One region of the Delftia sp. JD2 genome, then DNA from elsewhere that is predicted to be linked to it. Evidence: riboswitches for the same ligand, from Rfam matches in the RefSeq annotation. Region 1 holds a riboswitch; the other holds the start of a gene.
What was found. Region 1 has a riboswitch for S-adenosylhomocysteine ahead of metH (methionine synthase). Riboswitches for the same ligand answer to the same signal wherever they lie in the genome.

Region 1 (6,893 bases):
GGGCGACAGGGCCACGTTCTCGCCCGCCGTCAGGTGGGGGAACAGGTTGAACTGCTGGAACACCATGCCCACGTTCAGGCGCAGCGCGCGCAGCTGGGCGGGCGAGGGCGCGCTGCCCTCCGAGCCCTTGAGCACGGCGTCGTCCACCACGATCTGGCCGGACTGGATGGCCTCCAGCCCGTTGATGGAGCGCAGCAGCGTGCTCTTGCCCGAGCCGCTGCGGCCGATGATGGCGACCACCTGGCCGCTGTCCACGCTCAGGTCCACGCCCTTGAGCACATGGTTGTTGCCGTAATGCTTGTGAACGGCGCGCACATCAACGAGCGGCATAGAGTTTCTTCTCCAGATGGGATGCGTAGAGGGACAGGGGCCAGCACAGCAGGAAGTAGCCTGCGGCGACCAGGCCGTAGATGAGGAAGGGCTGGAAGGTGGCGTTGGCCAGCATGGAGCCGAGCTTGGTCAGCTCGCTGAAGCCGATGATCGAGGCCACGGCCGTGCCCTTGATGATCTGCACCGAGAAGCCGACCGTGGGCGCTATCGACAGGCGCAGCGCCTGCGGCAGCACCACATGGCGCATCTGCTGCAGGTAGCCCATGGCCAGGCTGGAGGAGGCTTCCCACTGGCCGCTGGGGATGGACTCCACGCAGCCGCGCCAGACCTCGGCCAGGTAGGCGCTGGTATACAGCGTCAGGCCGATGGCGGCCGCCGTCCAGGGCGAGATGTCCAGGCCGGCCATGGACGAGCCGAAGAACACGATGAACATCTGCATCAGCAGCGGCGTGTTCTGGAAGGCCTGGATATACGCCTTGGCCAGGCGGCGCAGGTTCTGGCTGCGGCCCACGCGGGCGAACAGCACCAGCAATCCGGTGGCGCCGCCCAGCACGAAGGCCAGCAGCGACAGCGCCAGCGTGGCCAGCAGGCCCTCGGCCAGCTTGGCCAGGATGGGCAGCAGGGGAATATCGGCAATCATGCGGCGTCTCCGGCAGTGGTTGCAGGTGCAGCAGGTGCAGCGGGCCGGGCTGCACGCGGCGTGCGGCGGCCCACCACGAAGCGCTGGCCTATCCAGGCCAGCAACTGGCGCAGTGCCAGGGCCAGCACGAAGTACGCCGCCGTCACCACCAGGTAGGTCTCGAACGCGCGGAAGTTGCGCGACTGGATGAAGTTGGCGGCGAAGGTCAGGTCCTGGGCGGCGATCTGCGAGACCACCGAGGTGCCCAGCATCACGATCACGATCTGGCTGCTCAGCGAGGGCCAGACCCGCTGCAGCGCAGGACGCAGCACCACATGGCGGAAGACCGCCCAGCGGCCCATGCCCAGCGCGCCAGCGGCTTCCAGCTGGCCGCGCGGCGTCTCCTGGATGCCGGCGCGCACGATCTCGGTGATGTAGGCGCCCAGGTTGATCACCGTGGTCAGCAGGCAGGCCTGCCATTCGTTGATCTGCACGCCCAGCGAAGGCAGGCCGAAGAACACGAACATCAGCTGCACCAGGAAGGGCGTGTTGCGTATGCCCTCCACGTACACCTTGAACAGCCAGTGCAGCGGCGCAATGCGCCAGGCGCGGCTGACGCCGCCGGCCACGCCGATGGCGCCGCCCAGCACGGCGCCCGCTGCCGTCAGCGCCAGCGTGAAGCCTGCGCCCTGTGCCAGCAGGCCGCTGTAGTCGAACACGGCGCCGAAGTCGAATTGATAGGCCATGGAAGGATTTCCGGGAGCAGGGGCGCAGCGGTTACAGGGTGGCGGGCAGCGGCATCTTCATCCAGCGCTGGGACAGGCCGGTCAGGCGGCCGTCGGCCTTGAGCTTGGTGATGATGGCGTCCACCTTCTGCAGCAGCGCCGGCTCGCCCTTGGCCACGCCGATGTAGCAGGGCGTGTCCTCGACCGCGAACTTCACGTCCAGCTGACGCAGCCTGGTGCGCTCGTTCACGGCGTTGGCCACGATGTTGCCCAGCGTCACCAGCTGCACCTGGCCCGTCAGATAGCTTTGCGCGGTGGCGTTGTTGTCCTCGTAGCGCTTGATGGTGGCCGAGGCCGGCGCCACCTGCGTGAGGGCCAGGTCCTCGGTGGAGCCGCGCGTCACGCCCACGGTCTTGCCGGCCAGGTCGGCAGGGGCCTTGATGCTCACGTCCTTGGGGCCGTAGACGCTCTTGGGGAAGGGCGCATAGGCCTGGGTGAAGTCGATCACCTTGGCGCGCTCGGCGTTCTTGCCCAGGCTGGAGATGACGATGTCGGCCTTGCCCGTGGTCAGGAAGGGGATGCGGTTGGTGCTGGTCACGGGCACCAGCTCCACCTTCACGCCCAGCTCCTGGGCCACCAGGGCGGCCATGTCGATGTCATAGCCCTGCAGCTTCAGGTCGGTGCCCAGCGAGCCGAAGGGCGGGAAGTCCTGCGGAATCGCCACGCGCAGCACGCCGGCCTTCTGGATGTTGGCCAGCATGTCGGCATGGGCTGCGCCGCCCAGGCCGGCAGCGGCCAGGGTGGCGGCCGCCAGGGCGGTGCGGATGAATGCGCGGCGGGGTGTCAGGGAGGAAGTCATGCGAAAGCTCCTTCGGAAGGTGGGGTGAGGCGAAAGGAAAGCGGGTCAGGGTCGGGCGCAGATGTATCGGGCGGCGTTGCGTCGGGCGCCGTCGTGTCGTCCGGTGTGTCGAGATCGATGCCGCTGCGCCTTGCGGCCGACAGCAGGTGGGCGCGCATGGCGCCCGCGGCACCCGGCGCATCGCCGGCGCAGACGGCCTGCACGATGGCGTCGTGCTCGCGCACGGGCTGGTCGTCGGCGCCACTCCAGGCAAACGGCAGGCGCAGGCTGTGGCTGATGGCCAGCTCCAGCTGGCGCGCCATGGCCACCAGGCCCGGGTTGCCCGACAGCTGGGCCAGCAGCAGGTGGAACTGCAGATCGGCGTCGGCGGCGGCCAGCAGGTCGCTGCGGTCCAGGGCGTGGGCCAGCTGGGGCTGGGTCCATTGCAGCTGGCGCAGGCCGCTGTCGTCGGCGCGCACGGCCGCCAGAGCGGCCCAGCCGGGCTCCAGCACCAGGCGCAGCTCGATCAGCTGGCGCGGCGACAGCGTGCCCAGCGCCGGGGTGGCATAGGCGCGGTGCATGCGTGCACGGCCGCTGTGCGGGCCGTTGATGCGCACGCCCTTGCCCGGCTGGATCTCGACCAGGCCCAGGGCCTCCAGCATGGACAGCGCCTCGCGCAGCGAAGCGCGGCTGATGCCCAGCTGCCGGGCCAGCTCGCGCTGCGGCGGCAGCTGGCTGCCGCCGGGATAGTGGCCGCTCAGGATGTGCTGCTGCAGCGTCTGGGCCATCGAGATCGGAATGCTTTGCATGGGCTGGCGCGGGTGGAGGGTTTTGGCCTGACTGGTCAGACCACGTACCCAGCAGATAGCGAATTGCGTGCCAGATGCAAAAAAAGGAGCGTTGTCCTCAGGCGTTGCAAAGAATCCGGGGCGATGGGGTATCGACAATCCGCCCCGAAGGCGCTGCCGGCGGCCCGCGCTGCCGCGCTTTGGTGCAGTGCCGCATGGCTTTGTGCAGGCCTGCCCCGAATGCGGGCGTAAAACCCGCACTGCAGGCCGCCGCCAGCCGCCGTAGAATCCCGGGCTTTGGCCCGAGGAGCGTTGCAGCGCGGCACCCGCCCATCCGTACACCGGATCGCGTGCCGCGTCAGGCTTGGGCCTGGTGCAGGTTCCCGGCCGGACCGCGCCCACGGTGCCAACGACGCTCACCTGTTGCCATGCCGTTTTTGCAGGTGAGCTTGATGTCGTCCTCTTTCACTCCCCCTCCCATGCGTCTGTCGGGCCTGGAGCCCGTCTCCATCGGCGAGGGCACGCTGTTCGTCAACGTGGGCGAGCGCACCAACGTCACGGGCTCCAAGGCCTTTGCGCGCATGATCCTCAACGAGCAGTACGAGGAAGCGCTGTCCGTGGCACGCCAGCAGGTGGAAAACGGCGCCCAGGTGATCGACGTGAACATGGACGAGGCCATGCTGGACAGCAAGGCCGCCATGGTGCGCTTCCTGAACCTCATCGCCTCCGAGCCCGACATCGCCAAGGTGCCGGTCATGGTGGACAGCTCCAAGTGGGAGGTCATCGAGGCCGGACTGCGCTGCCTGCAGGGCAAGGGCATCGTCAACTCCATCTCCATGAAGGAAGGCCTGGATGAATTCAAGCGCCAGGCCCGGCTGATCAGGCGCTACGGTGCGGCCGCCGTGGTCATGGCCTTCGACGAGAAGGGCCAGGCCGACACCTACCAGCGCAAGATCGAGATCTGCGAGCGCGCCTACCGCATCCTGGTGGACGAGGTGGGCTTCCCGCCCGAAGACATCGTCTTCGACCCCAACATCTTCGCCGTGGCCACCGGCATCGAGGAGCACGACAACTACGCCGTGGACTTCATCGAGGCCGTGCGCTGGATCAAGAAGAATCTGCCCGGCGCCAAGGTCTCGGGCGGCGTCTCCAACGTGAGCTTCAGCTTCCGCGGCAACGACCCCGTGCGCGAGGCCATCCACACCGTGTTCCTGTACCACGCCATCTCGGCGGGCATGGACATGGGCATCGTCAACGCCGGCATGGTCGGCGTCTATGACGACCTGGAGCCCCAGCTGCGCGAGCGCGTGGAAGACGTGGTGCTCAACCGCCGCCCTGACGCCGCCGAGCGCCTGCTGGAGATTGCCGACGCAGCCAAGGGCGCCGCCAAGGACGACAGCAAGAAGCTCGAATGGCGCGGCACGCCCGAGAACCCGAAGACCGTGGGCGAGCGCCTGTCGCACGCCCTGGTGCACGGCATCACCGACTTCATCGTCACCGACACCGAAGAGGCCTACCAGCAGATCGTGGTGCAGGGCGGCGGCCGCCCGCTGCACGTGATCGAAGGCCCGCTCATGGACGGCATGAACATCGTGGGCGACCTGTTCGGCGCCGGCAAGATGTTCCTGCCCCAGGTGGTCAAGTCGGCGCGCGTGATGAAGCAGGCCGTGGCCCATCTCGTGCCCTACATCGAAGAGGAAAAGCGCCAGCAGGAAGCGGCGGGCCTGGACGTGTCCAGCAAGGGCAAGATCGTCATCGCCACCGTCAAGGGCGACGTGCACGACATCGGCAAGAACATCGTCACCGTGGTCCTGCAGTGCAACAACTTCGAGGTCATCAACATGGGCGTGATGGTGCCCTGCCATGAGATCCTGGCCCGGGCCAAGGCCGAGGGCGCGGACATCATCGGCCTGTCGGGCCTGATCACGCCCAGCCTCGAAGAGATGCAATACGTCGCCGGCGAGATGCACAAGGACGACTACTTCCGCATCAAGAAGATTCCGCTGCTGATCGGCGGCGCCACCTGCTCGCGCGTGCACACCGCCGTCAAGATCGCGCCCAAGTACGAAGGCCCCGTGGTCTACGTGCCCGATGCCTCGCGCAGCGTCAGCGTGGCCCAGAGCCTGCTGGGCGAGAACAAGGGCAACTACCTGGCCGAGATCCAGGCCGACTACGACAAGGTCCGCACCCAGCACGCCAACAAGAAGAAGACACCGCTGTGGCCTCTGGCAAAGGCCCGCGCCAACGCCACGCCCGTGGACTTTTCCCAGTCCCCCGTGGCGCCGCGCGCCCTGGGCCGGCGCGTGTTCCGCAACTTCGACCTGGCCGAGATCGCCGAGTACATCGACTGGGGCCCGTTCTTCCAGACCTGGGATCTGGCCGGCCCCTATCCGGCCATCCTCGACGACGAGATCGTCGGCGTCGAGGCGCGCAAGGTGTTGGCCGACGGCCAGGCCATGCTCAAGAAGATCATCGAAGGCCGCTGGCTGCAGGCCAACGGCGCCATCGGCCTGTTCCCTGCCAACCGCGTGGGCGATGACATCGAGTTCTATGCCGACGAGTCCCGCAGCCAGGTGCTGATGACCTGGTACGGCATGCGCCAGCAGACCGAAAAGCAGATGGTGGAAGGCCCGGATGGCCAGCCCGTGATGCGCCCCAGCCGCTGCCTGTCCGACTTCGTGGCCACCAAGGAATCGGGCATCCACGACTACGCGGGCCTGTTCGCCGTCACGGCCGGCATCGGCGCCGAGAAGAAGGACAAGGAGTTCGAAGACGCGCTGGACGACTACTCCGGCATCATGTTCAAGGCCCTGGCCGACCGCCTGGCCGAGGCCTTCGCCGAATGCCTGCACCAGCGCGTGCGCAAGGACCTGTGGGGCTATGCGCCCGACGAGGACCTCAGCAACGAAGCGCTGATCAAGGAACAGTACAAGGGCGTGCGCCCCGCGCCCGGCTACCCGGCCTGCCCCGACCACAGTGCCAAGACCGACCTCTTCGCCGTGCTCAAGGCCGACGAGATCGGCATGACGCTGACCGAAAGCCTGGCCATGAACCCGGCCTCCAGCGTCAGCGGCTTCTACATCGGCCACCCCGACTCCGTCTACTTCAACGTCGGCGAGATCGGCGAGGACCAGCTCGCCGACATGGCCGCGCGCCGGGGCATGGACATTGAGGAGCTGCGCCGGTTGCTGGCGCCGAATCTGGGGTGAGAACGTTTGTCCGCGCGGACTGGTGCCGCGCGTTGCAAGAAAAAAGCCAGGGCATGCCCTGGCTTTTTTATGGACGCCGCCGCAGCGGCATTCAGCGCTCGATCAGAGCCCGATTTCCTTGTTGTACGCCTTGCGCGCCGCCACGGCCGTGTCCGTGAAGTCGGTGAACACGCCGTCGATGCCCAGGCGGTAGTAGGTCAGGTATTCCTGCACGGGGTCGCCCTTGTACAGGCCGGCCAGGCGGCCTGGCTCGTTGCGGAAGGTGAAGCTGTGCACGATCAGGCCGGCCTTGTGGGCGTCGCGGATCAGGCCCGTGTCCTTGACGGTGTTCACGTCCTTGAGGCCGGCGCCGTCCTTGTAGGGCACGACGGAGTGGGCCAGGAC
Region 2 (6,893 bases), on a different contig from region 1:
CGCGCATAGAGGTTCTTGCGCACCTGAACATGCTTGGCCGCGCCTTCGGGCGTCTTGGTCGGGAAGAATTCGAAGCTGATCGGAAAGCTCATGTAAGACTCACTGCTCAGTGTTTCATTCGTTGCGTTTGCGCAGCTTGGCGCGGCCCGGTCCGGGCACGCCGAACTCGGTGCTGGTGTCGATCACACGCTCGTTGCGCTGCTCGCGCAGCACGGTGCGGGACACGCGCTTGGGCGCGGCTTTCACGGCCGAACGGGGCTCGTCGTCGTCCTGCGTTTCAGGCTGTGCAGGCTCCTTCACCACGGCCGCCTGCTGGGCATGCACGAAAAATTCGCGGTTGCCGTCACCGCCTTCGATGGCCGACTCCATCCAGCCCTTGACCTCCAGCCCCAGCTCGCCCAGGCAGGTGCGGATGCGCTGCTCCACCTCGGTGAACAGGGCCGCATCGCGCACGATGCCGCCCTTGCCGACCTGGCCCGGCTGCAGTTCGAACTGCGGCTTGACCAGCATCAGCAGCTGGCCATGCGGCTTGAGCAGGCGCGTGACGGCCGGCAGCACCAGGGTCAGCGAGATGAAGGACAGATCGCCCGTGACGAAGTCGAACTGCGGCGTGATGTCCACGTCGGCAAACTCGGCGCGGCGGCGGCGCTGCGTGGCCACCGTGCCTTCTTCCCGGGCCTTGCCCTTGGCCGCGCGCTCGGCCTTGAAAGCCTCGATCTCTTTTTCCTTGGCGTCGTCGCTGTCGTCGTAGTCTTCATCGACCAGACCGCCGTTGCGCATCCAGGCATAGGGCGCCACGGGCTGGGTGTCGTTGTCGTCGGGATCTTCTTCCCAGCGTTCGGACAGCACTTCCTCGCAGGACTCCTGCAGGCCCTCGGCCGTCACCGCGCGGGCGTTGACGCCCTCGACGCAGATCACACGCACATCCGAGCGCAGCCGGTCATGCAACTGGCCGTGGCCCACGTCCACGCCGATGACCTGGGCGGCGCCCGCCTGCAGCAGGCAGTCGGTGAAGCCGCCCGTGCTCTGGCCCACGTCCAGGCAGCGCAGGCCGTCCACCGACAGCTTGGTGGCCGCCAGCGCGCCTTCCAGCTTCAGCCCACCGCGCGAGATGAACCGGGCCTCGGCCCCGTCCAGCAGCTGCAACTCGGCACCCGCAGGAATCTCGTCGCCGTTCTTGGCAACCTTCTTCCAAGGCGTCAGCGGCGTCATGCGCCATTGCACGCCACCCGCAATCAGCCGCTGCGCCTGCGAGCGCGTGGCCGCATGGCCGGCTTCCACCAAAAATACATCTGCGCGCATAGCGTCGCTCCAGGAAATCTCAGTTGACTAATGCCCGAAACCGGCGCGACCCAACTCAGGGACGCCAAGCAAGGGCCGCCCCGCAGCGAGGGCGTCGTCCCCCTCCTCCGCGAAGCGGATAGAGAGGGGGAAGGCGCGTCAGCGCCTCAGGGGGTGCTTAGTAGCGATAAGTTTCGGGCTTGTAGGGGCCCTGCTTGCTCACGCCGATATAGGCAGCCTGGCCGTCCGTCAGTTCGGTCAGCATGGCGCCGACCTTCTTCAGGTGCAGGCGGGCAACCTTCTCGTCCAGGATCTTGGGCAGCACGTAGACCTTGCCGACCTCGTAGGCATCGGGCTTGGTGAACAGCTCGATCTGGGCGATGGTCTGGTTGGCGAACGAGGCGCTCATCACGAAGCTGGGGTGGCCGGTGGCGCAACCCAGGTTCACCAGGCGGCCCTTGGCCAGCAGGATGATCTTCTTGCCGTCAGGGAAGGTGATGTGGTCCACCTGGGGCTTGATTTCTTCCCACTGGTACTGCTCGATGGAGGCGACATCGATTTCGTTGTCGAAGTGGCCGATGTTGCAGACGATGGCTTCGTTCTTCATGGCCACCATGTGCTCGTGGCGGATGATGTCGCGGTTGCCGGTGGTGGTCACGAAGATGTCGGCCTTGTCGGCTGCCCACTCCATGGTCACGACCTTGTAGCCTTCCATGGCGGCCTGCAGGGCGTTGATGGGATCGATCTCGGTGACCCAGACCTGGGCCGACAGCGCGCGCAGCGCCTGGGCGCAGCCCTTGCCCACGTCGCCGTAGCCGGCCACCACGGCAACCTTGCCGGCGATCATCACGTCGGTGGCGCGCTTGATGCCGTCCACCAGCGATTCGCGGCAGCCGTAGAGGTTGTCGAACTTGCTCTTGGTGACGGAGTCGTTGACGTTGATGGCACGGAACTTCAGCGTGCCCTTGGCCGACATCTCGTTGAGGCGGTGCACGCCGGTCGTGGTCTCTTCGGTCACGCCGATGATGTGGGCGCTCTTGCGCGTGTACCAGGTGGGGTCCTGGGCCAGCTTGGCGCGGATGGCGGCGAAGGCGATCTTCTCTTCTTCGGAGGCGGGGTTATCCAGCACGGACAGGTCCTTTTCGGCGCGCATGCCCAGGTGCAGCAGCATGGTGGCGTCGCCGCCGTCGTCCAGGATCATGTTCGGGCCTTCGCCTTCGGTGCCGGCGGCGCCGAATTCAAAGATGCGGTGGGTGTAGTCCCAGTAGTCGGCCAGCGATTCGCCCTTGATGGCGAACACGGGCGTGCCGGTTTCCGCGATGGCGGCAGCAGCGTGGTCCTGCGTCGAGAAGATGTTGCACGACGCCCAGCGCACTTCGGCGCCCAGGGCCTTGAGCGTCTCGATCAGCACGGCCGTCTGGATGGTCATGTGCAGCGAGCCGGTGATGCGCGCGCCCTTGAGGGGCTGGGCAGCGGCGAATTCCTCGCGCGTGGCCATCAGGCCGGGCATTTCGGTTTCGGCGATCAGGATTTCCTTGCGGCCCCAGGCAGCGAGGGAAATGTCAGCGATGGCCGTGTCGGCGGAAACGGGACGAACAGCAGCGTTCATGGTTTTCTCCAAAAGATGAATGAAAAACCACGTTCTGCGGGAGACGAAAAAAAGCTCACCGCACAGAAAGCGTGGGCGAGCGTCGTTGCAGGTATTACTCCGAGCCTCGCGACCACGCCTGATGTGTGGGGGCCGCTGCAACGCTCCTCGGAGAGGCGCCGATTATACCGATCCCGTGGATGCCTCACCGCCCAGCCCCACAAGCCGGTAGCCCACCTGCAGCTCGGTCACCAGGTGGCGCGGCTGGGCCGGCTCGTCCTCGATCTTCTGGCGCAGATTGGCCATGTGCACGCGCAGGTAGTGGGCGCGGCTCAGGTACTCGGGGCCCCAGACCTGCAGCAGCAGCTGGCGGTGGGTCATCACACGGCCCTGGGCGGCGATCAGGGCCGCCAGCAGGCGGAATTCGATGGGCGTGAGGTGCACCGGCTGCCCCGCACGCCGCACCTCATGCGTGGCCAGGTCCACCTGCACCGGGCCGAAGTGCACCTTGCTGGACGCGGCGGTGCCGCCCGCCCCACCGGCGGCGCCCAGCTGCTGGCGGCGGCGCAGCATCACGCGCAGCCGGGCCAGCAGCTCGGGCACGCCGAAGGGCTTGACCAGGTAGTCGTCGGCGCCGGCATCCAATGCGGCCACCTTCTCGTCCTCACGCTCGCGCGCGGAGAGCACGAGCACGGGCACGGAGGACCACCCGCGCAGCTCGGTCAGGACCTGCTTGCCATCGGCGTCCGGCAGGCCCAGGTCGAGGATGACCAGGTCGGGCTGGCGGCTGGCGGCCTCGATCAGGCCGCGGCGCGCGCTGTCGGCCTCGAAGACCTGCCAGCCTTCGTCTTCCAGCACCAGGCGCACGAAGCGGCGGATGCCGGGGTCGTCCTCGATCATCAGGATGCGGTTGGCGGGCGTGCTCATGGGGTGCTTTCGTGCATGGCGGGACTCTAATCCAGCGCAGGCTGCTCGGGCACGGGAAAGCGCAGCGTGAAGATGGTGCCCGGGCCGGGCCGTGCGGCGGCAGCCTCGATGCGCCCGCCATGCGCCTCGACAATGCTGCGCACCAGCGCCAGGCCCAGGCCGATGCCCGAGACGGTGGACTCGGCCGTGCCGCGCGTGAAGGGCTCGAACAGCGTCTCCACCGGCAGGTGGGATGGCAGGCCCGGCCCGCCGTCGCGCACGGACAGCAGCAGTTCGCCATCCTGCACGCGCGCACTGATGGCCAGCGGCGTGCCGGCCGGCGTGTACTTGGCGGCGTTGTCCAGCAGATTGACCAGCACGCGCTCCATGAGCAGGGCATCGAGCTGCAGCAGCGGCAGGCTGGCGGGCACGTCGGTGCTCACGGGATGCTGGCCCAGGCGCGCGCGCATCTGGCGCAGCGCGCTGCCCACCACTTCGTCCAGCGGCAGCCATTCGCGCTGCAGGTGCACGCCGCCTTGCTGCAAGCGCGCCATGTCCAGCAGGTTCTCCACCAGGCGCTGCATGGCCTGCGCCTGGATGCGGACCTGCTCCAGCATGTCGGCCGCGCCGCCCGGCGGCACATGGCGCTGCGCGGCCTCGGCCGCGCCCAGGATGGTGGTCAGCGGGGTGCGCAGGTCGTGCGAGACGGCCGACAGCAGGGTGTTGCGCATGCGCTCGCCCTCCATGGCGATCTGGGTCTGCTGGGCCACGGCCACGAAGTGCTGGCGCTCCAGCGCCAGCGCCACCTGGCTGGCGCAGGCCTCCAGCAAACGCTGCTCCTCGGGCACCTCCAGGCGCTGCGGCGCACGCAGCTGCAGCACCAGCACGCCGCGCATGCGCACGGGTGCGGCCAGCGGCACATAGCGGGCCGGTGCGGCCGGCAGCGTGTCCGTACCCTGGCCGGCCTGCTGGCCATGGTCCATGGCCCAGCGCGCAATGCTGTCGTCCATGGGGCAGGAGCCGCCGCCGGCGGGGCGCAGGCGCTCGTCGGCATCGGGCAGCAGCAGCCCGGCCTGGGCGTCGAACACGCCCGAGACCGTGCGCAGCGCAATCTCCACCACCTGCTCCTGCGTGAGCGCGCCCGACAGGTCGCGCGCCAGCCGGGCCAGGGCGCCCGCGCGCCGCTCGCGCTCGGCCGCCACGCGCGCCTCGTGGCGCAGCCGCGCCATGAGCTGGCCGCAGACCAGGGCCACGCCCAGCATCAGCACGAAGGTGAACAGGTACTGCGTGTCGTTGACATGGAAGGATCCGCGCGGGGGCACGAAGAAAAAGTCGAAGCACAGTACCGACAGCAGCGCCGCCCAGGCGCCCGGGCCACGCCCCCAGCGCAACGAAGACAGCACGACGATGAGCAGGAACAGCATCACCACGTTGGCCGGGTCGAAGATGCGCAGCAGCTGCTCGGCCAGCACCGTGGCGGTCAAGCAGGCCAGGGTCACGCCGGCATAGCCCTTCCAGGGCAGCGGCCTGCGCCGCAGCGGTGCGGCAGGCGCGGCCTCGGTCCGGGCCGCGCTGGAGCCCCCGGAGAGCACCAGCACGTCGATGTCGGGATGCAGCTGGACGATGCGGTCAGGCAGGCTGCGGCCCCACCAGCGCCAGGGCGACCATGCCGGGCGCGGCGGCTGGGCCAGTACCAGGCGGCTGGCGTTGCGCTCGCGCGCGAAGGCAACCAGGGCCTCGGCCACATCGGCGCCCGGCAGCGTGGCCGTCTCGGCCCCCAGGCGCGCGGCCAGGGCCAGGGTCTTGAGCACGGCGGCCTGCACGCTGCGCGGGCGGTGCTGGCGCTGGGGGGCGTCCACGTAGACCACCATCCAGTCCGCATCGAGCCGTCGCGCCATGCGCGCGACCTGGCGCACCAGCGCGTCGTCGCCCGCGTGGCCGGCCACCGCCACCAGCAGGCGCTCGCGCGCAGGCCAGACCGTGCCTATGGAGCGCTCGCGCCGGTAGTCGCGCATGTCCTCGTCCACGCGGTCGGCCGTGCGGCGCAGCGCCAGCTCGCGCAGCGCCAGCAGGTTGCCGCGCCTGAAGAAGTTGCGTGAGGCCCGCTCGGCCTGCTCCAGCATGTAGACCTTGCCGTCCTTCAACCGGCGCAGCAGTTCGTCGGGCGAGATGTCGACGACGATGACCTCGTCGGCATCGTCGAAGATCTGGTCGGGCACGGTCTCGCGCACCGTGATGCCGACGATGCTGCCCACCACGTCGTTCAGGCTTTCCAGGTGCTGCACGTTGATCGTGGTCCAGACATCGATGCCTGCGTCCAGCAACTCCTGCACGTCCTGCCAGCGCTTGGGATGGCGCGAACCCGGCGCATTGCTGTGCGCCAGTTCATCGAGCAGCAGCACGCGCGGCCGCCGCGCGAGCGCCGCATCCAGGTCGAACTCGCGCAGCGTCCGCCCCTGGTGCGGCAGCTCGCGCAGCGGCAGCTGCTCCAGGCCATGCAGTTGCTGCGCCGTTTCCTTGCGGCCATGGGTTTCCACGAGTCCCACCAGAACCTCGCGGCCCCCCTGGCGTTCGCGCTGGGCGGCGGCCAGCATGGCGTAGGTCTTGCCCACGCCTGCGTTCGATCCGAAGTAGATGCGCAGCTTGCCCCATCCCTCCTGCGCCCGCTCATGGCGCAGGCGCGCGACCAGGGCGTCGGGATCGGGGCGCGGCAGACCGGGCGGCGCCGGCTCGGCAGAGGACGAAATGGGCATGGTTCTCAGCCTAGCACCAGAGCGTGCTCCCACACTAGAACGCCGCCGACAGCGACAGAACCCAGCCGCTGCGGCCCAGGCTTTGCATCTGGCCCGCCGCGTTGGCCGCGCGGTAGTAGCGCGTGTCGGCCGAGGTACCGGCCCAGGCCAGCGTGGCCGTCCACGGTCCCCAGCTGCGGGCCAGCGAGACGCGCCAGTCGGCATATGACAGTTCGCTGTAGTTGCGCACCTGCGTGTGGCCGGCATGCAGGCCCAGCACGGCCCAGTCGCCCAACGGGTGCTGGTAGTTCAGGTCCAGATAGCTGCTGCCGCGTGAGCTGCCGCTGCCGGGAAGTGCCTCGGCAAAGGCCGTGGCCGCCGTGCTG

Region 2: linked by a shared signal. The riboswitch ahead of ahcY (adenosylhomocysteinase) and the one ahead of metH (methionine synthase) in region 1 are both predicted to bind S-adenosylhomocysteine.

What each region holds. Positions count from the first base shown of each region.
Region 1 covers NZ_LFJT01000005.1:111,887-118,779, reverse strand. The annotation lists gene ACM14_RS04515 (amino acid ABC transporter ATP-binding protein) at 1-330, opposite strand, end outside; gene ACM14_RS04510 (amino acid ABC transporter permease) at 317-970, opposite strand; gene ACM14_RS04505 (amino acid ABC transporter permease) at 967-1,695, opposite strand; gene ACM14_RS04500 (transporter substrate-binding domain-containing protein) at 1,727-2,533, opposite strand; gene ACM14_RS04495 (FadR/GntR family transcriptional regulator) at 2,530-3,321, opposite strand; S-adenosyl-L-homocysteine riboswitch at 3,599-3,725, shown strand; gene metH (methionine synthase) at 3,753-6,509, shown strand; gene ACM14_RS04485 (glycerophosphodiester phosphodiesterase family protein) at 6,612-6,893, opposite strand, start outside.
Region 2 covers NZ_LFJT01000053.1:25,424-32,316, reverse strand. The annotation lists gene metF (methylenetetrahydrofolate reductase [NAD(P)H]) at 1-92, opposite strand, end outside; gene ACM14_RS23270 (TlyA family RNA methyltransferase) at 115-1,302, opposite strand; gene ahcY (adenosylhomocysteinase) at 1,460-2,890, opposite strand; S-adenosyl-L-homocysteine riboswitch at 2,961-3,045, opposite strand; gene ACM14_RS23260 (response regulator) at 3,053-3,796, opposite strand; gene ACM14_RS23255 (sensor histidine kinase KdpD) at 3,823-6,528, opposite strand; gene ACM14_RS23250 (TorF family putative porin) at 6,563-6,893, opposite strand, start outside.